Regions from separate parts of the Vogesella sp. XCS3 genome, predicted to be linked through region 2. Evidence: riboswitches for the same ligand, from Rfam matches in the RefSeq annotation. Region 2 holds a riboswitch; the other holds the start of a gene.
What was found. Region 2 has a riboswitch for glycine ahead of gcvT (glycine cleavage system aminomethyltransferase GcvT). Riboswitches for the same ligand answer to the same signal wherever they lie in the genome.
Positions count from the first base shown of each region.

Region 1: linked by a shared signal. The riboswitch ahead of glyA (serine hydroxymethyltransferase) and the one ahead of gcvT (glycine cleavage system aminomethyltransferase GcvT) in region 2 are both predicted to bind glycine.

Region 1 covers NZ_CP085530.1:444,880-457,014, reverse strand. Annotated here, with positions in the region: gene LCH97_RS02010 (LysR family transcriptional regulator) at 1-486, opposite strand, end outside; gene LCH97_RS02005 (NAD(P)-dependent oxidoreductase) at 610-1,257, shown strand; gene LCH97_RS02000 (nuclear transport factor 2 family protein) at 1,254-1,703, shown strand; glycine riboswitch at 1,868-1,955, shown strand; glycine riboswitch at 1,957-2,052, shown strand; gene glyA (serine hydroxymethyltransferase) at 2,202-3,458, shown strand; gene LCH97_RS01990 (L-serine ammonia-lyase) at 3,612-5,012, shown strand; gene LCH97_RS01985 (FAD-binding oxidoreductase) at 5,363-6,604, opposite strand; gene LCH97_RS01980 (transporter substrate-binding domain-containing protein) at 6,715-7,497, opposite strand; gene LCH97_RS01975 (ornithine cyclodeaminase family protein) at 7,657-8,625, shown strand; gene LCH97_RS01970 (transcriptional regulator) at 8,706-9,344, shown strand; gene LCH97_RS18825 (transposase) at 9,521-9,697, opposite strand; gene LCH97_RS01960 (hypothetical protein) at 9,639-9,845, opposite strand; gene LCH97_RS01955 (hypothetical protein) at 9,887-10,036, opposite strand; gene LCH97_RS01950 (bifunctional 2-polyprenyl-6-hydroxyphenol methylase/3-demethylubiquinol 3-O-methyltransferase UbiG) at 10,309-11,124, opposite strand; gene LCH97_RS01945 (nucleoid-associated protein) at 11,291-12,135, opposite strand, start outside.
Region 2 covers NZ_CP085530.1:1,653,828-1,665,962, forward strand. Annotated here, with positions in the region: gene gcvP (aminomethyl-transferring glycine dehydrogenase) at 1-1,066, opposite strand, end outside; gene gcvH (glycine cleavage system protein GcvH) at 1,301-1,687, opposite strand; gene gcvT (glycine cleavage system aminomethyltransferase GcvT) at 1,763-2,848, opposite strand; glycine riboswitch at 2,886-2,982, opposite strand; glycine riboswitch at 2,990-3,090, opposite strand; gene LCH97_RS07850 (hypothetical protein) at 3,305-3,697, shown strand; gene LCH97_RS07855 (amino acid permease) at 3,790-5,112, opposite strand; gene gluQRS (tRNA glutamyl-Q(34) synthetase GluQRS) at 5,353-6,255, opposite strand; gene fdxA (ferredoxin FdxA) at 6,312-6,635, shown strand; gene cheD (chemoreceptor glutamine deamidase CheD) at 6,692-7,294, opposite strand; gene LCH97_RS07875 (chemotaxis response regulator protein-glutamate methylesterase) at 7,291-8,373, opposite strand; gene LCH97_RS07880 (CheR family methyltransferase) at 8,370-9,239, opposite strand; gene LCH97_RS18855 (methyl-accepting chemotaxis protein) at 9,224-11,962, opposite strand; gene LCH97_RS07895 (chemotaxis protein CheW) at 11,978-12,135, opposite strand, start outside.

The DNA of each region.
Region 1 (12,135 bases), 1.2 Mb from region 2:
CGCCGCCACCAGTACAAACGGCCAATCGGCCAGATGGCGCGCCACCAGCGTGGAATCCGGCTGGTTACCGGCGCGCAGCGCCAGGTCGATGCGGTGCTGTACCAGGTCTATCATCTCGTCCTGAAAAAACAGGCGCAGGCTCAAACCAGGGTTGGCCGCCAGCAGTGGCGCCAGCGCCTGCCCCAGCACCCCGCCGGCAAAACCGCTGGGGGCGGCAATACGCAGCTCGCCCACCGGCTCGTCACGCAGCGCCGCCATTTGTACGTTGGCCTCATTTGCTGCGGCCAACATGGCGGCGCAGCTGCGGTAAAACACGCTGCCGGCTTCGGTGAGCGTGAGCTTGCGGGTAGTGCGGTGCAGCAGCGCCACCTGGTGCTGCTGCTCCAGCCGCCGTACGTGCTGGCTCACCGCCGATGCGGTCATGCCCAGCTCACGCCCGGCTGCATTCATCGAACCCTGCTCGATCACCGCGGCAAAGACTGCCATGCTGCGTAGCGCTTCCATCGTGAACCTCAGCTTAACAATGATTGAATTCCATAACGGATTATCAGCCACAGGCGCGTGATCTACCATGCAGTTATTCCCCTACCCCACCCGAAAGGACACAGCATGAACATCGCACTCATCGGCGCCAGCGGTTTTGTCGGCCAAGCTCTGCAACAGGAACTGCTGGCCCGCGGCCACCACGTTACCGCCCTGGTCAGCCGCCCGGAACGCGTTGCCGCTGCGGCCAACCTTACCGTCAAGGCCAGCAACGCCTACGACGCCGACACCATCGCCCGTGACGTAGCCGGCCACGACGTAGTGATCAGCGCCTTCAACCCGGGCTGGGACAAAGCCGACATCCGCACACTCTTCCTGCAAGGCCACGATGCCATCGTGGCGGGCACCAAGGCCGCCGGCGTGGCGCGTTTCATCGAAGTGGGCGGCGCGGGCAGCCTGTACGTGGCACCGGGCCTGCAGCTGATCGACACCCCGCACTTCCCGGCCGAATACAAGGAAGGCGCCGAAGGCGCACGCCAGGCACTGAACAAGCTGCAAGACGAAACCGTGCTGGACTGGGTATTCGTGTCGCCGCCAGCTTTGCTGGCACCGGGCGAGCGCAGCGGCCAGTACCAGCTGGGTGCCAACGACCTGCTGATGGACGGCGAAGCCCCGGCCGGCATCAGCGTGGCCGATCTGGCGGTGGCCATCGTCGATGAAGCCGAGCAGGCACGTCACCATCGCCAGCGCTTTACCGTGGCGGCAGCCAAATGAAGCGCCTGTTAACCGCCACCCTGTTGGCCGCAAGCCTGGCCAGCACCGCCCTGCCCGCGCTGGCCGGCCCGCGCGAGGACGCCAACAAGGCACTGGTGCTGGCTTTTTACGACGCCGCCTTCGGCAAACTGGACGCCGAGCAAGCAGCCACCTACCTAGCACCCGGCTACATCCAGCACAACCCGGAGGTGGCCAACGGCGTTGCGCCGCTGCAAGACTACGTGCGCTGGATCCGCGCCAATAACCCGCAAAGCCGCGCCAGCATCAAGCGCGTGCTGGCCGACGGTGACCTGGTGATGCTGCACGTGCACAGCCAGGACAAGCCAGGCGAGCTGGGCGTGGCTGTGGTGGACATCTTCCGCGTGCAGGACGGCAAGATTGCCGAGCACTGGGACGTGATCCAGCCAGTGCCGGCCAAAGACGCTAACGGCAACGGCATGTTCTAGCCAGCCGGCAAAACGCCCGCTACGCCGCCCTGCTTGCCCTGCGCAAGGGGCGGCGTTTTGCTGCGTTTGCACATCGATAGTTTCATCTCACGCATTGACAGTGGCACTCGCCGTCTTCTAGATTCTGCAAGCCACGCCGGTTGACAGGTGCCATACCTGCCCCGGCCGCAACCACAGGAGAGACTGCCCTTGCGGCAGCGCCGAAGGGGAATCGCCCCAGAAACTCTCAGGCAAAAGAACTGTGGACGCGAGGCACTCTGGAGAGAAGGTTGGCCGCAAAGCCGCCTCGCCGAAGGACACCCGGTACGCAATCGCGCGCCGCAATATCTCAGGCACAAGGGACAGAGGGGGCATCGTCCGGCATGGCCGGGCGGGTGCCCTCGCCTTTGTGCCAGCCATGCCCCTGCCCGCCCATGCCGTTACGCGGCACCCTGGGCACCCCGCCAAAGAGCCATGCACACGGCTGCCGCTGCAGCCAGACACGACATGGAGACAGATATGTTCACGCAAGACATGCAGATTGCCGGCTTCGACGACGCACTGTGGGCCGCCATCCAGGCCGAAAACCAGCGCCAACAAGACCACATCGAGCTGATTGCCTCGGAAAACTACACCAGCCCGCGCGTGATGCAGGCGCAAGGCACCCAGCTCACCAACAAGTACGCCGAGGGCTACCCCGGCAAGCGCTACTACGGCGGCTGCGAGCACGTGGACGTGGTGGAACAGCTGGCCATCGACCGCGCCTGCCAGCTGTTTGGTGCACAGTATGCCAACGTGCAGCCGCACTCCGGCAGCCAGGCCAACGCCGCGGTGTATATGGCGCTGCTGCAGCCGGGTGACACCATCCTGGGCATGAGCCTGGCACACGGCGGCCACCTTACCCACGGCGCCAGCGTCAATTTTTCCGGCAAGATCTACAAGGCTGTGCAGTACGGCATCAACACGGAAAGCGGCGCCATTGATTACGACGAAGTGCAACGGCTGGCCACCGAACACCAGCCAAAAATGCTGGTAGCTGGCTTCTCCGCCTACTCGCTGGTGGTGGACTGGGCGCGCATGCGCCAGATTGCCGACAGCGTTGGCGCCTGGCTGTTTGTAGACATGGCGCACGTGGCCGGCCTGGTGGCCGCCGGGCTCTACCCCAGCCCGCTGCCGCACGCCCATGTGGTAACTACCACCACCCACAAGACGCTGCGCGGCCCGCGCGGCGGCCTGATCCTGGCGGCCAACCCGGACGAAGCCTTGGTGAAAAAGCTGCAGTCGCTGGTTTTCCCCGGCATTCAGGGCGGCCCGCTGATGCACGTGATCGCCGCCAAGGCGGTGGCCTTTCTGGAGGCGCTGCAACCCGAATTCAAAACCTACCAGCAGCAGGTACTGGATAACGCCCGCACCATGGTGGCGGTGTTCCGCCAGCGCGGCTATACCGTGGTATCGGGCAAGACTGACGACCACCTGTTCCTGCTGAGCCTGATCGACAAAGGCCTCACCGGCAAGGCCGCCGACGCGGCGCTGGGCGCGGCCTGCATTACCGTCAACAAGAACGCGGTGCCGAACGACCCGCAAAGCCCGTTTGTCACCAGCGGTATCCGCATTGGCACCCCGGCCATCACCAGCCGCGGTTTCGGCAGCGCCGAAGCCGGCCAGGTAGCGCACTGGGTATGCGATATCCTGGACGATATCGATAACGCAGACGTTGCCCCGCGCGTACGCCGCCAGGTGGCCGAGCTATGCGCGGCCTTCCCTGTGTATCGTTAAAACGCACTGCAGCATCGGTAGTGCACACAGCGGCGGCATTGCTCAGTACAATGCCGCCGCTGCCCCGGCAGCACCTGCACACCACGGCCCACACAGCCGGACAGACAACACCCGGGGCGCTACCCGCGCCCGCACCATAAAAAGAGAAGCAGCATGGCTATCAGCGTATTCGACCTCTTCAAGATCGGCATTGGCCCGTCCAGCTCCCACACCGTTGGCCCGATGCGTGCCGCCCGCCAGTTTGTGGCGCGGCTGGAAAAAGACGGCCTGCTGGCCACCACCGCCAGCGTAAAAGCCGAAATGTTCGGCTCGCTGGGCGCCACCGGCAAAGGCCACGGCACCGATACGGCCGTGCTGCTGGGCTTGCAGGGCGAATACCCTGACCTGGTCGACACCGACGCGGTAGACGGCATGCTGGCCGCCATCCGTGCCGACAAGGCCATCCGCCTGTTGGGCAGCCACGTGGTGCCTTTTGTCGAAGGCGAACACCTGATCCTGCACAAGCGCAAGGCGCTGCCCTACCACCCCAACGGCATGATCTTCGAAGCGTTTGCGGCCAACGGCGATAGCCTGTCCAAGCGCGCCTACTACTCGGTGGGCGGCGGCTTCGTGGTGGACGAAGCGGCCATCGACGCCGGCTTCACCCCGCCCGGCGTCACCGAGCTGAAGCACCCGTTCAAGACCGGTGCCGAGCTGCTGGCGCTGTGCCAGCGCCACGGCAAGTCCATCAGCCAGATCATGCTGGAAAACGAGCTGGCCTGGCGCAGCGAAGATGAAGTGCGCGCCGGCCTGCTGAACATCTGGCAAGTCATGCAAAGCTGCGTGAAGCGCGGCTGCGAGCGCGAGGGCATTCTGCCCGGCGGCATGAAGGTAAAACGCCGCGCCGCCGACATGTACCAGAAGCTGCTGGCCTCGCCGGAAGCCGCGCTGCGCGACCCGCTCACCGTGATGGACTGGGTCAACCTGTACGCGCTGGCGGTAAACGAAGAAAACGCCGCCGGTGGCCGCGTGGTCACCGCGCCGACCAACGGCGCGGCCGGCATCATCCCGGCGGTGATGCACTACTACGCCCGTTTCATTCCAGGTGCCAACGACGACGGTATCGTGCGCTTTTTGCTGACCGCTGGCGCTATCGGCATCCTGTTCAAGCTGAACGCGTCGATCTCCGGCGCCGAAGTGGGCTGCCAGGGCGAGGTGGGCTCGGCCTGTTCCATGGCAGCAGGCGGCCTGGCAGAAGTGCTGGGCGGCACGCCGGAGCAAGTGGAAAACGCCGCCGAAATCGGCATGGAGCACAACTTGGGCCTGACCTGCGACCCGGTAGGCGGCCTGGTACAGGTACCGTGCATCGAGCGCAACGCCATGGCGTCGATCAAGGCGATCAACGCCGCGCGCATGGCGCTGCGTGGCGACGGCCAGCACTTTGTATCGCTGGACCGCGTGATCAAGACCATGCGCGACACCGGCCGCGACATGAGCACCAAGTACAAGGAAACCGCACGCGGCGGCCTGGCGATCAATGTGATCGAGGTGCCGGTGAATATTGTGGAGTGCTAAAGACTTTTATCGTTTGAAGATTGTGATTACGGCACCCGCAGCCCGTTGGCGCGAGCCGTACAAAAGCATAGCCCCCAGGTTTTAAGCCGCCGATTTGTTTGAGCCGCGTGACGTTAGCACGCGGCGAGTTCGGCGGTGCCTGGGGGCTGTGCTTTTGGGCGGGGTTTCGAGCAGCCCCGAGTCGCCTTTTCTTTGGGTACTTTCTTTTGGCGACGCAAAAGAAAGTACCCCGTCCGCCGGGCGGAACCGGCAATGCAAAACACAATCCGCGCAGCGGATTCAATACAGGATGACCGTAGAGACCAATATGGCGCGGCCTATCCCCTGCCAAGCTTGTACCTAAGTCACCCTCAGGCAAAGCGCGCCGGCGAGTACGGCTCGGGGTCGGTAAACGGCTTCTCGCCCAGCATCATCTCGGCCAGCAGGCGGCCGGAAACCGGCCCCAGCGTCAGCCCCAGATGGCTGTGGCCAAAGCAGAACCACAAACCTGGGTGACGCGGCGCGGCGCCGATCACCGGGCGCATGTCCGGCAGACACGGGCGGCAGCCCACCCATGGCTGGGCGTCCACTCGCTCCCCCAGCGGGAACAGGCCCTGCGCCAGCGCTTCGGCTTGCGCCAGCTGGTTTGGCGTGGGCGGTGCGTCGCGGCGTGCCAGCTCCACCCCGGTAGCCAGGCGCAAGCCACGCGCCATCGGCGCCACCAGAAAGCTGTTTTCCATGTCTACCACGGTGCGCTGCAAGCCGGGGCCGCGCGCATGGTAGTGCATGTGGTAGCCGCGTTTCACCTGTAGCGGGATGCGGTAGCCCAGCGGCGTGTACAGGTCGTCCGACCACGGCCCCAGCGCCAGCACCACTTCGCGTGCCTGGTACACACCCGCGTCGGTATGTACCTGCCAGCCGTTGCCGGCCTGGCGCAAGCCCTGCACCGCGCATTGTTTCAATACCCCGCCCAGCGTCTGGAAGTAGGCCGCGTAGCCGCGCACCAGCGCGCCGGGGTCGCGGATGCTGTGCGGGTCGTGCCAGTGAATCGCCCCGCTAAAGCCCTGCCCCAGCCCCGGCTCGGCCTGACGCAGCGCCACCGCGTCCAGCACGCTTACGCCCAGGCCGTATTCGCGGGCGATACGCTGCGCATTGGCCGCTTCGTCAAAAAATGCAGCCTCGCCGCGCCACGCCTCCAGCAGGCCTTCGCTGCGGCGCAGCTCGGTCACACCGGCGGCGCGAATCCAGGCGTCGTGCTCGGGCAGGCAGGCTTCCAGCAAGGGCAGCATGGCGCGGCCGGTAGCGGCCAACCGTGCCGGTGCCGACTCGCGCCAGTACTGCCACAGCCAGCCGGCGTAGGATGGCAGCGTGGCCGGGTGGTAGCGCACGTCGGGCGAGCGGTTGGCCGCCAGGCGCAGCACCGACGACAGCTGGCGCGGAAAACCGTACGGTATCACCGCCGCCCGCTCCAGCAGGCCGGCGTTGCCGTGGCTGGTTTCTTCACCAGGCGCGCGCCTGTCCAGCAGCCATACCTGACGGCCACGTTGCTGCAGGGCCAGGGCGGCCGATACGCCGACCATGCCGGCACCCAGTACGATTACATCTGCATCCATGCTGCTTGTTGCCTTCCTGCTGCCGCGCCAGGGTTGGCCGCGGCGATAGTCAAACGATGCGGCCAACCCTGGCGCACCGGCGCCCGGCGGCTAGCCGGGCGGGTAAAAACCTACTTGGCGATAATGTCGCGCTTGAAATACTTTTGCGACAGGCGGCTCAGGGTGCCGTCCTGCTTGAGTGCGGTAATGGCCTTGTCCAGCTCGGCCTTCAGCGGGTCGCCCTTGCGTACGCCAAAGCCGGTGCCCTCGCCCAGGGTGGCAAAGTCACTCAGCACCTTGCCCTTGAACTCGAAAGCCTTGCCCTGCGGCTTGTCCAGAAAGCCTTCCTGCGCATTCTGCCCTTCCTGAACCGAGGCATCCAGGCGGCCGGCGGCCAGGTCCAGATAGATCTGGCTCTGGTCGCGGTAGGCCACGACCTTCACGCCTTCACGCTCCCAGTGCTTGCGCACAAAGTCTTCCTGCGTGGCGCCCTGCAGCACGCCGACGGTCTTGCCCTTCAGCGCAGCCACGGTGGGCTGCAGCTTGCTGTCACGCCGCGCCACCATCTGGATGGGCACGATGTAGATCGGCACGGTGAAATCAATCGATTCGCGGCGCTTGGCGGTAATGTTCATCGCCGAGTTGATTACCTCGAACTTGCGCGCTTTCAGCCCCGGAATCAGCCCCTCGAACGAGGTTTCCACATAGCTGCACTTGGCGGCCATGCGTTCGCAGATGGCGTTGCCGATCTCGATGTCGAAGCCCACCAGCTTGCCGTCGGGCAGCTTGCTTTCAAACGGGGCGTAAAACGGCTCCAGCCCCATGCGGACGGCCTGGCCACCGGCCAGCGCAGGGCCGGCCAGCAAAGCGATGAGGGGTAGCAGATAGCGGCTGGCAGTGCGGGTTTTGCTCATGATGATTTCTCCTGGCGGGGTCCGGCCCGGCGGGTGCCGGTAGCGGGTGGCGGCTCGTCTTGGCCGCTTGCCGGCAAGAATAGATAAAATTTCCATCATGGACAATTTTTTTCTTCATCGCTAAGCTAGGGGCATTGCCATTCGCCACGCCATGACACCATGCACGCTATCAATCACCACGCCGCCCCGCTTGTCCTGACCGCCGACGCCATCCGCCCGCACCTGCCGCAGCTGCCGGTACGCGAGGTGCTGCTGCAATTGTTCACCGCACTGGGCCAGGGCCAGGCGGTGCAGCCACCGCAAACGCTGACACTGTTTCCGGGCGACACCGGCGACGTCATCACCTATCAGGGTGTGCTGGCCAGCCAGCAGCTGTTTGGCGCCAAGCTGTCGCCGTATATCGTGACTGGCGGCAAGCCGCTGGTAACCGCCTGGACCAGCCTGTTCTCGATGCACACCGGCCAGCCACTGCTGTTCTGCGACGCCAGCCTGCTCACGGTAGAGCGCACTGCCGGCACCACCGCACTAGCAGTAGCGCTGCTGGCGCGCCCGGACAGCCAGCAGCTCGCGCTAATCGGCTGCGGCGCTGTCGGCCAGGCCCACTTGCGCCACGTGCTGGCGCTACGGCCGTGGACGCGCATCCGCGTGTTTGCCCCTGGCCTGGCAGCAGACAGCGCCCTGCAGGCACAGCTGCTGGCGATGGATGCCCGCATCGAACTGGCCACCTCGGCCGAAGACGCTGCCGCCGATGCCGACGTAATCATGCTGTGTACCTCAGCAGGCAGCCCGGTGCTGGACGTGGGCGCGCTGCGCCGCCCGGCGCTGATTACCTCGATCAGCACCAACGCGCCCCAGGCGCACGAGATCGCACCGGCGCTGCTACCGCAGCTGGACGTGTACTGCGACCACCGCGACAGCACCCCTAGCCGCGCCGGCGAAATGGTGTTGGCCGCACGCGACCACCAGTGGCAGGCCGATGCCATCCGTGGCGACCTGGCCGAGCTGGTGACCGAACGCTGCCCGCGCCCGGACTACCAGCGCCACGTGTTCTTCCGTTCCATCGGCATGGGCCTGCAGGACATCGCCATCGCCCACGCCCTGCTGCAACGCGTGCAGCAGGCCAACTAGGGTATCGATAAAAGGTTGGCCGCACTTGTGGCCAACCTTGCGCTACGGCACTATGCCGTCTCTGCCCGGAACCCATGCCCATGAGCCAAGCTGCCCACGCTACCGACCTGCTTCTATCCCGCTACGCCCACCTGGCCGACAGCATTGCCAAGCTGTTTTTCCCCTACGCCGAGGTGGTGATCCACGACCTGGCCGAGCAGCGCGTGCGCTACCTGGCCAATAACCTGTCGCGGCGCGAAATCGGTGACGAATCCGGGCTGGAAGAGATCGAGCGCACCATTGAAGACCGCTTTGTCGGCCCTTACGAAAAGCTGAACTGGGACGGCCGCCGCATGCGCTGCGTCAGCAGCGTACTGTTTGACGATAACGGCCAGGCGCTGGGCGTGATGTGCATCAACTTCAACATCGCGGTGTTCGAGGACATGCACGGCATGCTGGGCATGCTGCTCAAAGGCGCAGGGCTGGTAGAACAGCCGGCCGAGCTGTTCCGTGACGACTGGCAGGAACGCATCAATACCTTCATGCACGGCTGGCTGCAGCAGCGCCAGCTGGCGCTGAATGGCCTCGCGCGCGAGCAGCGGCGCGAGCTGGTGGCGGCGCTGTACGCCGAAGGCGCTTTCCAGGGCAAGAGCGCCACCCATTACATCGCCAACGTGCTGAGCCTGGGCCGCGCCACCGTGTACAAGTACCTGAAAGAATTGAAGGAAGGTGGTCTCTAAGACCAAGTGCAACAGGACTAATGTTTCACAGCTTGTCGTGATTCAATCACGGCATCCAAATGTTCTGGTAAATCCCTCAATCGGCATCTTGAAACCCAGCTCCGCACGTAGCCGAGGGTTCAGCCCCAGTGCGATCACATCCAACTCTTGTAATGACCCAGCCCTTTCTGCACAGGTCAGGCTGCTAATTGATACGCCATCACTGGCGTCTTCATCCCCAAAGCCTGGTGCGGGCGTCGGTGGTTGTAAAACCCGATCCAGTCTGCAACAACCCAGCTGGCGTGCGCCAGGTTTTCAAAGCGGTGCCGATGCGCGCACTGATCTTTCAAGGTGCGGATCACCCGCCCCACCATGCCGTTCTGCTAATGAAGGGTTCTCTTCAATCATCTCTTTGATGGGCTCGACCAGCTGCGGCTGCAGCTTGGGCGCGGCCTTTTGCGGGCGGTAGTACAGCGTGCGACGCGGCACGCCGAACCAGCGGCACAGCTTGCTGATGGGCACCTGGATGCCGTCGTCTGCCAGTCCCTGCCGGACGAGGTGAACTACTTGTCGTCCTCGCCCAGCAGAGACTGCAGCTTTTTTCTGGCACGTAGCTCCAGCATGGCTTCGCCGTATGCTTCCTGCAGTGCTTTGAGCTGCTTTTCGTACTGTTCGCGGATGTCCATCGGCTTGGCACGCAGGGCGTTCTCCATGCCGCGCTTGGCCTCATCGACCCAGGTTTCGATCTCGGAGGGGCCAGGTCGAAGGCGCGAGAGGCTTTTGCCACCGTGCGCTTGCCTTGAATGATCTCCATCACCAGCGCGGCTTTGCGCTTGGCGGTCCAGCGTTGATGTCGTCTTCCATGGTCATACTCATCACGTGCTCCTGTGTGAATTATGACCTGCAGGTTTTTAGTGGGTAATTACAAATCTACGGTTTCCGGAGCAGAACGAGATGGTGGAGCGGGTGATCCGCACCTTGGTTGCTAAATCCTACTTTTGCCAACAATCAGCACTTCATTAGTGGGAATTTCCACATATTCAGGCAATGCCGATATGGTGACATCAAATGCCGCCCTGTATTCCACGGGCGTTCGACTCAATAGCCTATCGACATATACTTCTGCCCGTTGCACCATTTTGTATGGCTTGTATTCGACTAGTTCCACTCCGATTTTACCCAGCACAATCTCCGTGGCGTTTCTAGTCCAATAAGTCAAATGTTCTACTGGTTTGTAGTAGTAAGGAATTACTCCCTCAGCGTCCACGGTCGTCATAACCAACATACCATCCGGCCTCAAGTAATTTTTTAGCTCTTCCAGTACAGCAACAGGGTCAGCAAGATGCTCCAATACGCCCCAAAGCGTAATGAAATCAAACTGTTTCACTGGCAAGTCGTCCAGATTCTTATAGCATCGGGCCTTGTTAACACCGTTGAAATCAACACCAAAACAATTTTCACCAGCTACATCTACAAAATCTGCCGCACCCGTACCAAAGTCCAATACAGCTTGCTGCTCACAATAGCCTAAGCCATTCAATAGTTTGATATTTCTTAGCGCATTGCGCATTACAACATCCGAGGGCGCACGAACATCCGTATAGGTCGAGTAAAACACTGCCAGTTGCGCGGCAGATGGCATCGGAGAGGTATATTCAAGTCCGCACTGCGGACATTTATAAATACCATACTCATTAACAGGTACAGCATAGCTGCCACTTTCAGCAGAGCACACTGGGCAAATGCACTTTTGGCCACTTCCGCTCATCATCATCTCCCCCGCAAGATTAACAATACGCACCAGAAGCGTACTGGCAAGAACTTTACTAACAAAATGAATTTGACTAATGGCTAATCACCGCAGCAACCATTGCAGCAGGTCTGATTATCCATAGCACAAAAATACCTGACAGCACGCACATATTGAATAAATCAATGCCATTGAATATATGGCCCGAAAAACGCGCTCAGTCTTCTTTTTGCTGCAGGAACAGCGTCAGCGTCAGCTCGCCGTTTTCGCCTTTCACGCTGCGCACGTTCTGCAGGCTAAGGTCGGACGGCAGCAGCAGGCTGACACCGTGGCCGATACCCACCTTGCTCCAGCTCTTTTCCAGCCGTTTGGCCACCGACTGCGCCGGCAGCGGCGCGTCGCTTTCCAGCGAAAAGCCGTAGCTTTCGGCGGCATTGTCGAACAGGCGACCCACCTCTTCCGGCCCCACGTAGCGCTCGGCCATGCTACCCATCTGGCGCGGCGACAGCTCCGGCTCGGTCTTGCACAGGTTCATCACTTCGTCCTTGAAGCGTACCTGTTCTTGCGGGTCGTCGATTTCTTCCGAGATCTGCTCCAGCACCTCGGCTACCACCTTGCTGCTGGTGCTGGTATCGGGCACGCGCATCGCCTGCAGGAAGTCGTCCAGCCAGAACTTGGCCTCGTTGCCCTGGCGGTCTACCGCGTACAGCAGCGGGCCGTGCTCCAGCAGCAGCGCGCCCTTGTCGATCAGGCGCGGGTTGATGCCGCTGGCGTGGCTGATGTCGAACACCTCGCCGCTTTCCACAATGGTGAGGAAGTCTTCCTGGATTTCGGCTTTGAACAAGCCCAGCGCGCGTACCTCGCGGTCGCCGTCACTCAGGCCGGAGAACAGGATCACCAGCAGGTCGCCGGCCATGATATTGGGGTGCTGCGAGCGGGCGTACAGGTGCTTGGCGATGCGCTGCGACACCTCCAGCAGGTCGGCCTCGCCGCGGAAGAACTGGCGGCTGTAGTGGTACAGCTCGTTCAGGTTCAGGTCGCTCTCGTGATAGAACTGGTACT
Region 2 (12,135 bases):
TGCGCTTCACGCCAGCCGGGCCGTGGTACACGGCGTACATGCCGGCCATATTGGCCAGCAGCACCTGGCTGGTGCAGATGTTGGAGTTGGCTTTTTCGCGGCGGATGTGCTGCTCGCGGGTTTGCAGCGCCATGCGCAGCGCGGTCTTGCCTTTGGCATCGATGGACACGCCGATGATGCGGCCAGGCGCCGAACGCTTCATGTCGTCGCGGAAAGCAAAGTAGGCCGCGTGCGGGCCGCCAAAGCCCATCGGCACGCCAAAGCGCTGGGTGTTACCCAGGGCTACGTCGGCGCCCATTTCGGCTGGCGATTTCAGGGCGACCAGTGCCATCACGTCGGCGGCCACGATGGCGACGCCACCTTTGGCTTTGACGGCAGCAATGTACGGGGTCAGGTCCAGCACGTCGCCGGCTTCGCCCGGGTACTGGAACAGCGCGCCGAAGTAGTCGCCGTTGCCGGCTTCTTCCGGGTGGCCCGACACCAGCTCGAAACCGAAGTATTCGGCGCGGGTTTTCAGCACGTCCAGCGTTTGCGGCAGCACGCGGCTGTCTACAAAGAAGCGGTCGCCTTTTACCTTGGAAGCGCGACGCGCCAGCGCCATGCCTTCGGCGGCGGCGGTGGCTTCGTCCAGCAGCGAGGCGTTGGCGATATCCAGGCCGGTGAGGTCGATCACCATTTGCTGGAAGTTCAGCAGTGCTTCCAGGCGGCCCTGGGCGATTTCAGCCTGGTACGGGGTGTAGGCGGTGTACCAGCCCGGGTTTTCCAGCACGTTACGCAGGATCACACCGGGGGTAATCACCGGGTAGTAACCCATACCGATAAACGATTTGTTGATGACGTTCTTGCTGGCCACGGTTTTCAGGTCGGCCAGGGCGTCTACTTCGCGCTGCGCAGCCGGCAGGTCCAGCGCACGGTTAAAGCGGATGCCGGCGGGCACGGTTTGCGCCACCAGGTCTTCCAGCGAGCTGGCACCGATTTCGGCCAGCATCTGCTGCTGTTCGGTATCGCACGGGCCGATGTGGCGGGCGATGAATTCTTGATGATTGAAGAGTTGCGAGAGAGACATGTCTGCGATTCCGTCTAATCGATTAGCCACGAAAACACACGAAAAAACACCGGTAGGGCAACAGCTCAAACCTGTTGCGGCGTAACCCAAAGCTGGGCGTACTGCGCCAAAGGTGTAGCAGCCTGGTCGTGGCACTCGCCTCAAGCGCCGCCAGCCATTTTTGTGTCCTTGCGTGTGTTTCCGTGGCTAATAAAAAAAAATGCCCCGCCATCTTGCGATGGCAGGGCTGTCTTATCAGGCGCCGATTTCGGCTGCGTAGGCAGCGGCGTCCAGCAGGCCGTCCAGATCAGCAGCGTTGGCCGGCTTGATCTTGAAGAACCAGCCTGCGGCGTACGGCTCGCTGTTGGCCAGCTCAGGGTTGGCTTCCAGCTCGGCGTTCACTTCCAGGATTTGGCCTGCGATCGGGGCGTATACGTCGGAAGCGGCTTTTACCGATTCCACCACGCCGGCTTGCTCTTCGGCAGCCAGGTTGGCGCCTACGGCGGGCAGCTCGACAAATACGATGTCACCCAGCAGCTCTTGCGCGTGCTCGGTAATGCCTACGGTTACGGAGCCATCGGCTTCCAGGCGCAGCCATTCGTGGCTGGATACGTATTTCAGTTCGGCAGGAATGTTGCTCATCGTTTCTCTCCAGAAAAATGTGTCGTGTTGGTGTAACGGGGCAGGCGCTCGCTCGCCCCGTCGTTATACACCAGCTTATTCAAAAACTTTCTTGCCGTTACGCACGAACGGCATTTTCACCACACGCACGTCGGTCAGCGTGCCGCGCAGGTCTACCTGGGCGGTAGCACCGGTGGCTGCCGGTACACGGGCGATGGCGATGGAATGCTTGAGGGTGGGCGAGAAGGTGCCGCTGGTGATGATGCCTTCGCCGATACCGTCTACCACAACCTTCTGGCCTTCGCGCAGTACACCACGGCCTTCCAGCACCAGGCCGACCTGCTTCATGGCCACGCCGGCGGCTTTTTGCGCTTCCAGCGCGCTGCGGCCGATAAAGTCGCGGCCTTCGGTCATGGCGATGGTCCAGCCCATGCCGGCTTCCAGCGGGGAGACGCTGTCGTCCATATCGTGGCCGTACAGGTTCATGCCGGCTTCCAGGCGCAGCGTGTCGCGGGCGCCCAGGCCGATAGGCGCCACGCCGGCGTCTTTCAGCTCGTTGAAGAAGGTGATGGCTTCGGTAGCGGGAATCATGATTTCCAGGCCGTCTTCCCCGGTGTAGCCGGTGCGGGCAAAGAACCACTCGCCGGATGGCAGGCCCTGAAACACTTTCAGCGCGCGGATAGCGTCGGCTAGCGCCGGCTTCACGCTGCACACCTTGTCGATGGCGGTAGGGCCTTGCACGGCCAGCATGGCCAGGTCGCGGCGCACTTGCAGCTTCACATCGAAACCGGCGGACTGCTTGTCCATCCAGGCCAGGTCTTTTTCGGTGGTGCCGGCGTTAACGACCATGCGATAACCAAAAGCGGTGAGGTATACGATCAGATCGTCTACCACACCGCCTTGTTCGTTCAGCATGCCGGAATACAGCGCCTTGCCCTCGAAACCCAGCTTGGCCACGTCATTGGCAATCAGCTTTTGCAGCCAGGCCTTGGCGTCGCTACCGGTGATGTCCACCACGGTCATGTGCGACACATCGAACATGCCGGCGTCGCTACGCACGATTTCGTGCTCTTTCAGCTGCGAGCCGTAATGGATGGGCATGTCCCAACCGGCAAAATCGACCATTTTCGCGCCGGAGGCGAGATGGGCTTCGTATAGGGGGGTGCGTTGCGGGGCTGTCATGGCAGGTCCTTGTCCGAGCGTGAGTTTCCTCTGTTTCTCACACCCCTCTGTCCCTGCACCTGAGATTTTCCGGCATTGCGCCGTTAGCCCCTTCGGTGGGCGCATCCTGTGCGCCGCTCTCCAGATTCTGCGGGGAAAACCCCGATTCTTGCAGTCCTTTTGCCTGAGCGATTGCGGGTGCACTTGCGCCTTCGGCGGCGGTTCTGCCCTGCGGGCAAACCGCTCTCTCCTGCGGAATGCGCGCATTATCGTTGCCACAGCGTGGCTTGGCAAGCTGGATTTGGCAGCACTGTGGCTGCGGTTTGCCGGGTTTTGAACAGATGAACAGGCACAGCCAATGCGCTATGCTATATAGCTATCAAATGTCTTGCAGCAACGGCCTTTGGCCGGCAAAAACATTAGCACCCGGCTTACCATGCCAACACATACCGGACAACTCAAGCGCACAAGATGGCCATGGCACAAGACCAAGCCCCCGCTTTTTACCCTTCTGCCATCACGCTGCCAGCCCACCAGGGTTTGACGGCACAGGTCATACAGGAGAACGCCATGCCGTCATTATCGATGGACGAGATTCTTGCCAATCTGGAAAGCTATAGCGAACATGCCGCGCGGCTGGCGGGCCCCGGCCGGCCATACGCCACCGTGCTGCACGATACCCTGCAGCACGTTACCGCACACTTGGCGCCGCTGGAAAAATCACTGGTGATACGGGCCGCGGCCCAGGCTTTTGGCCGCGCGGCGGAGAGTGCCCCTCTGCTAGAAACTGCCATGCCTGGCGCAAACGATATCGGGGCGCATTGTCTGCTACATGGCGAAAACCACCTGATTCCGTTCAAGCTGGACTGAGCAGGGCCAAGGTTGGCCGCAAAAAAACCAGGCCCGGCATACCGTGTACGCCGGGCCTGCTGTCATGTTGGCCGCAAGCTACCCTGCCCTGCTTAGCCTTTCACCAGCCGCTCGCGCAGCTGCCACAGATAAATAGGCAGGCCGGCCAGCAGCAGCAGCACGCCCCACATCACCACCTCGGCACCCGAGCCATAAATGGTCCACATGGCAAAGATGAAACCGCCAAACGAAAACGCCAGCGGTGCGTACCAGTCGCGGCGTGTGAACTGGCGGTGGCGCTTCAGCATCACCGCCAGCAGCGCCATGGCGCAGAAAGCATACGGCAGCAGCGTGGTGGCGGTAGCCAGCAGGATGACAAATTCGAAAATCTGCACGCCACTGTCGCCGCCAGCGTACTTGCTGGCCAGCAGGATGGTCACCAGCACGGTAGACAACAGCAAGCCTACGATAGGCACACCGGCCTTGTTTTCACGCACAAAGAAGCGCGGGAACAAATGGTCGCGTGCGGCCGCGGCCGGAATATGGCCCTGCATCAGGCACCAGCCGTTCAGCGCGCCAAAACAGGACACTACCGCGCCCAGGCCTACCGCGTAATACGCCCAGTTGCCCCACAGGTGGCGGGCAGCGTCGGCAAACGGGGCGCTGGATGCGGCCAACTGGCTGGCCGGCATTAGCCCCTGCAGCGCAATGGTGCTCAGGATGTACAGCCCGGCGGCAATCAGCGTGCCCAGCACGGTGGCACGCGGGATGGTGCGCTCCGGCTGATCCACGTCACCGGCCGGCACCGACGCCGACTCCAGCCCCAGAAACGCCCACAGCGTCAGCGCCATGGTGGCGGGGATCGCCTCGCCCAGCGGCTTGTGCTGCGGGTTGAATTGCACGAAGTCCGGGTTCAGGTACAGCAAACCGGCGATGGTAACGCCACCCAGCGGCAACAGCTTGATCAGCGTGGTGACAATCGCCACGCGGCCCGAGCTTTGCGGGCCGCGGCTGTTGATCCAGGTCACCAGCCAGATCAGGCCGATGGCGGTGGCACCGGCGGCCAGGTTGCTCTGGTTCAGCACCGGAAAGAACACCCCCAGGTAGCTGACACCAGCCACGGTCAGCGCGGCGTTGCCGGCCCACAGCGCGATCCAGTACCCCCAGGCAATCAGAAAACCGGCAAAGTCGCCAAAGCCTTCGTGAATATAGGCGTAAGGGCCACCAGCTTTATGTGGCAGCAGCGTGGCCAGCTTGGCAAACACCAGCGCCAGGCAAATGGCGCCCAGCGAGGTAATAGTCCAGCCAATCAGCGACGAGCCACCGTATTGCGCCAGCGACGCCGGCAGCAGAAACACGCCAGAGCCGATCATATTGCCCACCACCAGGGCGGTACACATCCAGAAGCCGAGCTTGCCCGGTGCAGCCTTAGTCATGGCGGCCTCCTTGACAGGCAGGGGAAACAGCGGAAACAACAATGCACGGCCAGGCCGCACGGGGAATGAGGTATTGCATGGAAAGTCCTGATTGTTCTTGGGTTTTGCTGGTGTCCACAGGCCCACCCCTGTCTCGGGGCGTGGCCATGCCGTACACAGAGCGTTGCACGGCATCACAAAACAAACAGGGCCCCGACGAGGAGGCCCTGCTGCTGTGCACAAAATTATAGCGGTTTTTGGCTATGTCAGGACGATAGGCCCGACCGGTACCTGCGCCAGCCGCCAGTTTTGTCGCGCCCACTGCCATATCTCGTCGCGTGTCTGTACGTGGTTTGGCACCGGGTGCCCTAATCGTGCCAGCGCATCGCGCAACTGCTGCGCGACGTTGGCCGCATCAATCGCCGGAGCCAGCGTCTGCTTGGAAAGTTTCTCGCCCGCCGCATTCACCATCACCGGCAGGTGGCAATGTGTCACCGGCGGGCCGCCCAGACACTGGCGCAGCCACAGCTGGCGCGGTGTGGATACCAGCAGGTCGGCGCCGCGCACGATATCGGTCATACCCTGCGCAATGTCGTCCACCACCACCGCCAGCTGGTAAGCCCAGAAACCGTCGGCCCGCAGCAGCACCACATCGCCGATATCGCGCTGCAGCTGCTGGGCGTAATGCCCCTGCAGCCGGTCCTCAAATGCCAGCTCGGCGTCGGGCACGCGCAAACGCCACGCCCGTGCCTGCCGCCCCGCCGCCACGTCGTGGCGGCAAGTGCCGGGGTAGACCATGCCATCCACACCACGCAGGCCCGATTCGGCAATTTCCTTGCGCGTGCAGGCACAGCCATAAGCGTGGCCGGCGCGGATCAGCTGATCCAGCGCTGCACGGTACAAGTCGTGACGGTCATGCTGCCACACCAGCTCGCCCTGCCACTCAAAACCAAAGGCTTCCAGCGTATGCAGGATGGCACTGGCAGCGCCGGGCATTTCACGTGGCGGGTCCAGGTCTTCCATGCGCAGCCACCACTGGCCACCCTTGCGATGCGCCTCCAGATAGCTACCCACCGCCGTGGTGAGCGAGCCGGCGTGCAACAGACCGGTAGGACTGGGGGCAAAACGGCCACGGTATGGCGCGGTAAAAAGCGAGGCTGACATGGCAGGAAAAGACGACAACAATGAGTAGATGAACAAGCAAGCGCGGGGGCCGCAGCATGACGCACGTTGTAACCGAAGCCTGTATCAAATGCAAATACACCGATTGCGTGACGGTATGCCCGGTGGACTGCTTTCACGAAGGGCCCAACTTTCTGGCTATCGACCCGGACGAATGCATCGACTGCACGCTATGCATTGCCGAGTGCCCTATCGATGCCATCACCACCGACAGTGACCTGCCCGCAGATCAGGCGCATATGCTGGCACTCAATGCCGAGCTGGCGGCGCAGTGGCCGGTGATCAGCAGCCAGAAAGCCCCGCTGCCAGACCACGAGCACTGGGCCACCCAGCACGGCAAACTGCCCTTGCTGGAACGCTAGGCATAAAAAAGGTTGGCCGCGGCCAACCTTTTGTTTTGCTTGCCATGCCAGACGGGCTAGATGAACAGGTCGATATCGCCACCATGCTTTTGCTCGGTATCGCGGTCGATACGGCGGCGGTAGCTTTCTTCTTCCTGCACCAGGGTTTGTTGCGGGTTGATCTTTTTCACCATCACCTTGCCGGTATCGGTAAAAAAGTAGATCTTGCGCGCAATATCCAGCCCCAAGTCCTCGGCCACGATAGGGATGTTCTCCTGCGCCAGGAAGGCGCGCACGAAACCGGCGTTGCGCTGGCCGATGTTCACCGTGGTCATGCCGGCAATCACATTACCGCCGCCAAACACCTTGGCTTCCAGCGTGCTGCGGTTGGCGCCCAACTTGAGCATGTCGTTAATCAGCAGCTCCATGGCGTGGGTACCAAAGCGCGCGGGCATCAGGCGGTCGCTATTGCTGCTGCCTTGGTCCGGCAGCATGAAGTGATTCATGCCGGCAATGCCGGTTTTGCGGTCACGCAAACAGGCCGAGACACAGGACCCCAGCACGGTAACCAGCAGTAAGCCGTCTGCGGAGGCTTCGTACTCCCCTGGCAACAGCTTGGCGGCAGCGCGGCCGAAGCTTTTATCGAAATATCGATGATGAGCCGTACCGGCGATTGTCATCCGGCGTCCCTCGTCGATTTGCCAGCCAGATAGGCCAGCACCCGTTCTGCCACTTTATCCAGCGAGGCCACCTCGTGTACCGCACCGATTTCGTAAGCAGCCCGCGGCATGCCATACACCACACAGGAAGCCTGGTCCTGGCCGATATTGAACGCCCCGGCTTCGCGCATGCGCAGCATGCCTGCCGCACCATCCCGCCCCATACCGGTAAGAATCACCCCGACGGCACGCTTGCCCAACAGGTTGGCTGCAGAGTCGAACAACACGTCGACAGCCGGACGGTGGCGGTTCACCGGCTCGCTCTGGCTCAGCTCGGTTACAAAACCGCTTGCCACCTTGCGCAGGCTAAGGTGGGAATGGCCAGGCGCAATGTAGACGTGCCCGGGCAAAACAGGCTGCCCGTCGGTAGCTTCACATACCGACATGGCACAGCACTGGTCCAGGCGGCGCGCAAAAGACAGGGTAAAGTTTTCCGGCATATGCTGCACCACCAGCACCGGCGGCGTATCAGCGGGCAAGGCAGACAGGAACTCGCGCAGGGCCTCGGTGCCACCGGTAGATGCCCCCACCACGATGATGGCATCGCGGGGCAGGATGGCAGAGGCGGCAGGGATGCGCGGCTGGGCGGTGGCACTGTCACGCTGGATAAAGCGCGCCGGCAAACGCACGCGCGCATCGGCCGCCATACGGATTTTCTCGCAGATTTTCTCGGCGTAATCCAGCATGCCACGGCTGATATCCAGCTGCGGCTTGGCAATGCAGTCGACGGCCCCCAGCTCCAGCGCCCGCAAGGCGGTTTCCGAGCCGCTAGCCGTCAATGAGGAAATCATCAGCACCGGGGTTGGCCGCAAGCTCATCAGACGGCGCAGAAACTCCAGGCCGTCCATCTTGGGCATTTCAACGTCAAGGGTGATCACGTCCGGGTTGGTTTCACGGATACGTTCGCGGGCAGCAACCGGGTCCGGGGCAAACGCCACGACTTCCATATCGCTTTGTTCATTGATGATCTTGCCCAGCAACTCGCGTATCAGCGCTGAATCATCAACTACGACCACGCGTATCTTGCGCTCCGGGTTCATGGTGTTTTTCCACTCGCCAGGCGGTAAGCGGTCTTGCCGCAGGGCGAAAAGGTATCGGTTATATGCTGGATATTCTCGGAATGCCCCAGCAGTAATAAGCCATGCGGTTTCAGGTACTGGGCAAAATGCTCCAGGATCCCGGCTTGCGTAGGCTTATCAAAATAGATCAGCACATTGCGGCAAAAAATTACGTCAAACATGCCTAGCTGTGGCCAGCTGCGATCAACCAGATTGATCTGGCGGAATTCCATATTGCGCATCAGGCCCGACTTGACCTTGACCATGCCTTCGTTCTGACCGCGCCCGCGCAAAAAGAACTGCTTGAGCTGCTGGTCACTGAGCTTGGCAATTCTATCGAGAGCGTACACCCCTCCGGCCGCCTTCTTCAAGACATTGGTATCAATATCCGACGCAACGATATGATAATTACCCGACCTTACCGCCGGGTCGAGCGTCATGGCGATTGAATAGGGCTCTTCGCCGGTAGACGAGGCCGAGCTCCACACACGGTAGGCCTCGCCACGGTCGGCGTGCTTCTGCGCGTGCTGATGCAGGATATCGAAGTGGTGCTGTTCGCGGAAAAACGATGTGAGGTTGGTGGTGAGCGCATTGATGAAATGCTCCCACTCGTGCGCCCCGTCGGGCGAGCGCAACAAGGCCAGGTAGTCGGTAAAGTTGGCGACACCAAGCCGGCGCACATGTTTGGCCAGCCTGGCGTACGCCATGTGGTTTTTTACCGCACTCAGGGCAATACCGGTTTTGTCGTAAAGCAACTCGCGGATGATGCGGAAATCTTCATCGGAGAAATGAAGATCCCGCGCAAAGATGCTTTCCTTATCGCTGGCTGTGCTCAGAACTCCTCCCACTCGCCTTCATCCGTCGCGGCCGGGCGTACGGCCTGGTGGTTCATGGCGGGCAACGCTTTACGCACGGGTGCGGGTGGCTGCGGCACCAGCACGCTGGCTTGCGGCTTGCGCTCCTGCTTGCGTGTCACGGCGCCGAGCTGATCCAGCTTGAAGATAGCCACGGCATCGCGCAGATTCGAGGCCTGCTCTTCCAGCGATTCGGCAGCCGCGGCAGCCTCTTCAACCAGCGCGGCATTCTTCTGCGTGTTCTCGTCCATCTGGCTTACCGCCAGGTTGACTTGCTCGATGCCGGAGCTCTGCTCGATGGAAGCGGCCGAGATTTCGCTCATGATGTCGGTAACACGGCGAATGGACGAGACGATCTCTTCCATGGTGCGGCCCGCTTCGTCTACCAGACGGGTACCGGACTCCACTTTTTCTACCGAGTCGCCAATCAGGCCCTTGATTTCTTTGGCAGCGGCTGCCGAACGCTGCGCCAGGTTGCGCACCTCGCTGGCTACCACGGCAAAGCCACGGCCCTGCTCGCCGGCACGGGCGGCCTCTACCGCCGCGTTCAGCGCCAGGATATTGGTCTGGAAGGCAATACCGTCGATCACACTGATGATGTCCACAATCTTGGTGGCACTCTCGTTGATCTCGTTCATGGTGGACACCACTTTGCCCACTACCACACCACCACGCGACGCAATATCGGAGGCACCCACCGCCAGGCTGTTGGCCTTGCGCGAGTTCTCGGCGTTCTGCTTCACGGTACTGGTGATTTCTTCCATGCTGGAGGCGGTTTCCTCCAGGCTGGCGGCTTGCTGCTCGGTACGGCTGGACAGGTTGACGTTACCAGCCGAAATTTCCTGCGCCGCGGTATTGATGGCGTCGGTGGCTTCCTTGATGTTGCCAACGATCTCTTTCAGGCGCGCTACGGTCAGGTTGGTATCGTTGCGCAGCTGGCCGAACATGCCTTCGTATTCCGCTTCTATCGTGCGGGTCAGGTCACCGGCAGCCAGGCCGGACAGCACCTGGGCGATATCGCCCAAGCCACGGCTGGACACATCCAGCAGCTGGTTCACCTGGCCGGACAAGGTGGCAAAGAAACCGGTTTTGCCATCCAGCGGGATACGCTGGCTGAAGTCACCGTTGGCCGCAGCACCCACCACTTCGGACACTTCTTTTTCTACACGTACTTCTTCGGTGCGGTCTGCCCACTCGACTACCGAGCCGATACGTTCACCGGTATCGCTGAATACCGGATTGGCGGTAAGGCGGAAGGTGCGGCCACCGACGCTGATCTGGCTGGTATGCGTGGTTTTCAGCGCTTCCAGCAAGCCGCGCTGATGCGCCGGGTTACGGTGGAAGACATCCATATTGGCACCCTGCAGCTTGCGGGCGTCAAAGTTTGGCAGTACGCGCTTGATGTCGTGCTCGGCCACCTGCAGCATGTCTTGTACGCTGCGGTTCAGGTAGATGATGTTGCGGTCGTTGTCGGCGATCATCACGTTGGACGACACATTGTCCAGCGCTTTGCGGATACGGGTGTTCTCTTCCAGCATGCGCAGGTCGGCTTCGCGCTTTTGCTGCTCCAGTGCTTCGCGCTTCAGCTGCTCGGTAATGTCCTGCCACTCCACCACAGTCCCCAGGGCGGCGCCTTGTTTGTTCAGGATAGGGGTAACGAACAGCACAAAAGTACGCACACCCACCTGGATGGTGGCCTTGTGCGGCGAACGCATGCTGGCCAGCATGCTGCGCTGGTGCTCGGGGCGCTTGTGGAAGCCATCGATATTGCTGCCTACCAGGTCACGGGCGCTAAAGCCTGGCAGCTCTTTCTTGATGTCCGCTTCGGCGTTTTGGAGCATGTCCGCTACTGCGCGGTTGGCGTACACCACGATATTGTCGGCATTGGCAATCATCACATTGGTGGCTGCGGCGTCCAGCGCGTTACGGATGCGGATATTCTCGACAGCCTTATCAGCAGCCTGCTTGATAAAGTAGAACAGGCTGCTGGTATCTTTTTCGCTAACTTGCAGCGTACTGGTTACCTCGCCGGTGGCCAGCTCTTGCATGAGTTTGGCAGCATCGGACGGCTCGCCACCAATCACACGGAACAACGAACGGCCAATCAGGTAGGCAGCCAGCAAGCCAATCACAAGGGAAGCTACTAGGAAACCTTCGGTAATCAGCAGTGAGGTGTTGGCATCTTGCTGCAGGCTGACGCCGTGCTCCTTCGCCATGCCTTCTTCGTAGGTCACCAGCGCGTCGATGGCATTCAGATACGCTTTCTGCACATCACGCACGTCGGAAAACAGAAACGCCTTGGCTTCCGGCAGCTGGCCTGCGTTGAACAGCGCGCTAAACTGACGCAGCTTGGCACGGTATTCCTGATCTGCCTTGACCAGGGCGGCCTGCATGGCCACCGACTCTTCCTCTGGCGGGTGCTGCTTCAGCACTTCCAGGGCTGCGTCGATGTTCTTGAGCTGCTCATCCAGCTCTTTTACCTGCGATGCCGCTACCTGCGGGTCGTCGGCCAGCAGGGCTGTACGTACACCGCGCGCCGTGGCATTGACGTTATCCACTACCTTGTTCACCGCACTGGCGCGCGGCATGTGGTTCCCGGTAATTTCCGCGCCACTTTCGATAATGGTCTGCAGGCGAAGTACCGACAAGATAGACGATGCGGCGATCAGGGCCAGCAGCACGCCGAAACCGATAACCAGTAACTGTTTGACTTTCATGCCTTTTCCCCTGTTTTAAACGTTGGCCGCAACAGCCGCATCCATCAACGCCATCTCGTCACTGCTCATCAGTTTCTCGATATCCACCATGATGATCATGCGCTCCCCTACCACCCCCAGCCCCTGGATGTAGTTGGTATTCATCACTGCACCGAATTCCGGCGCCGGGCGAA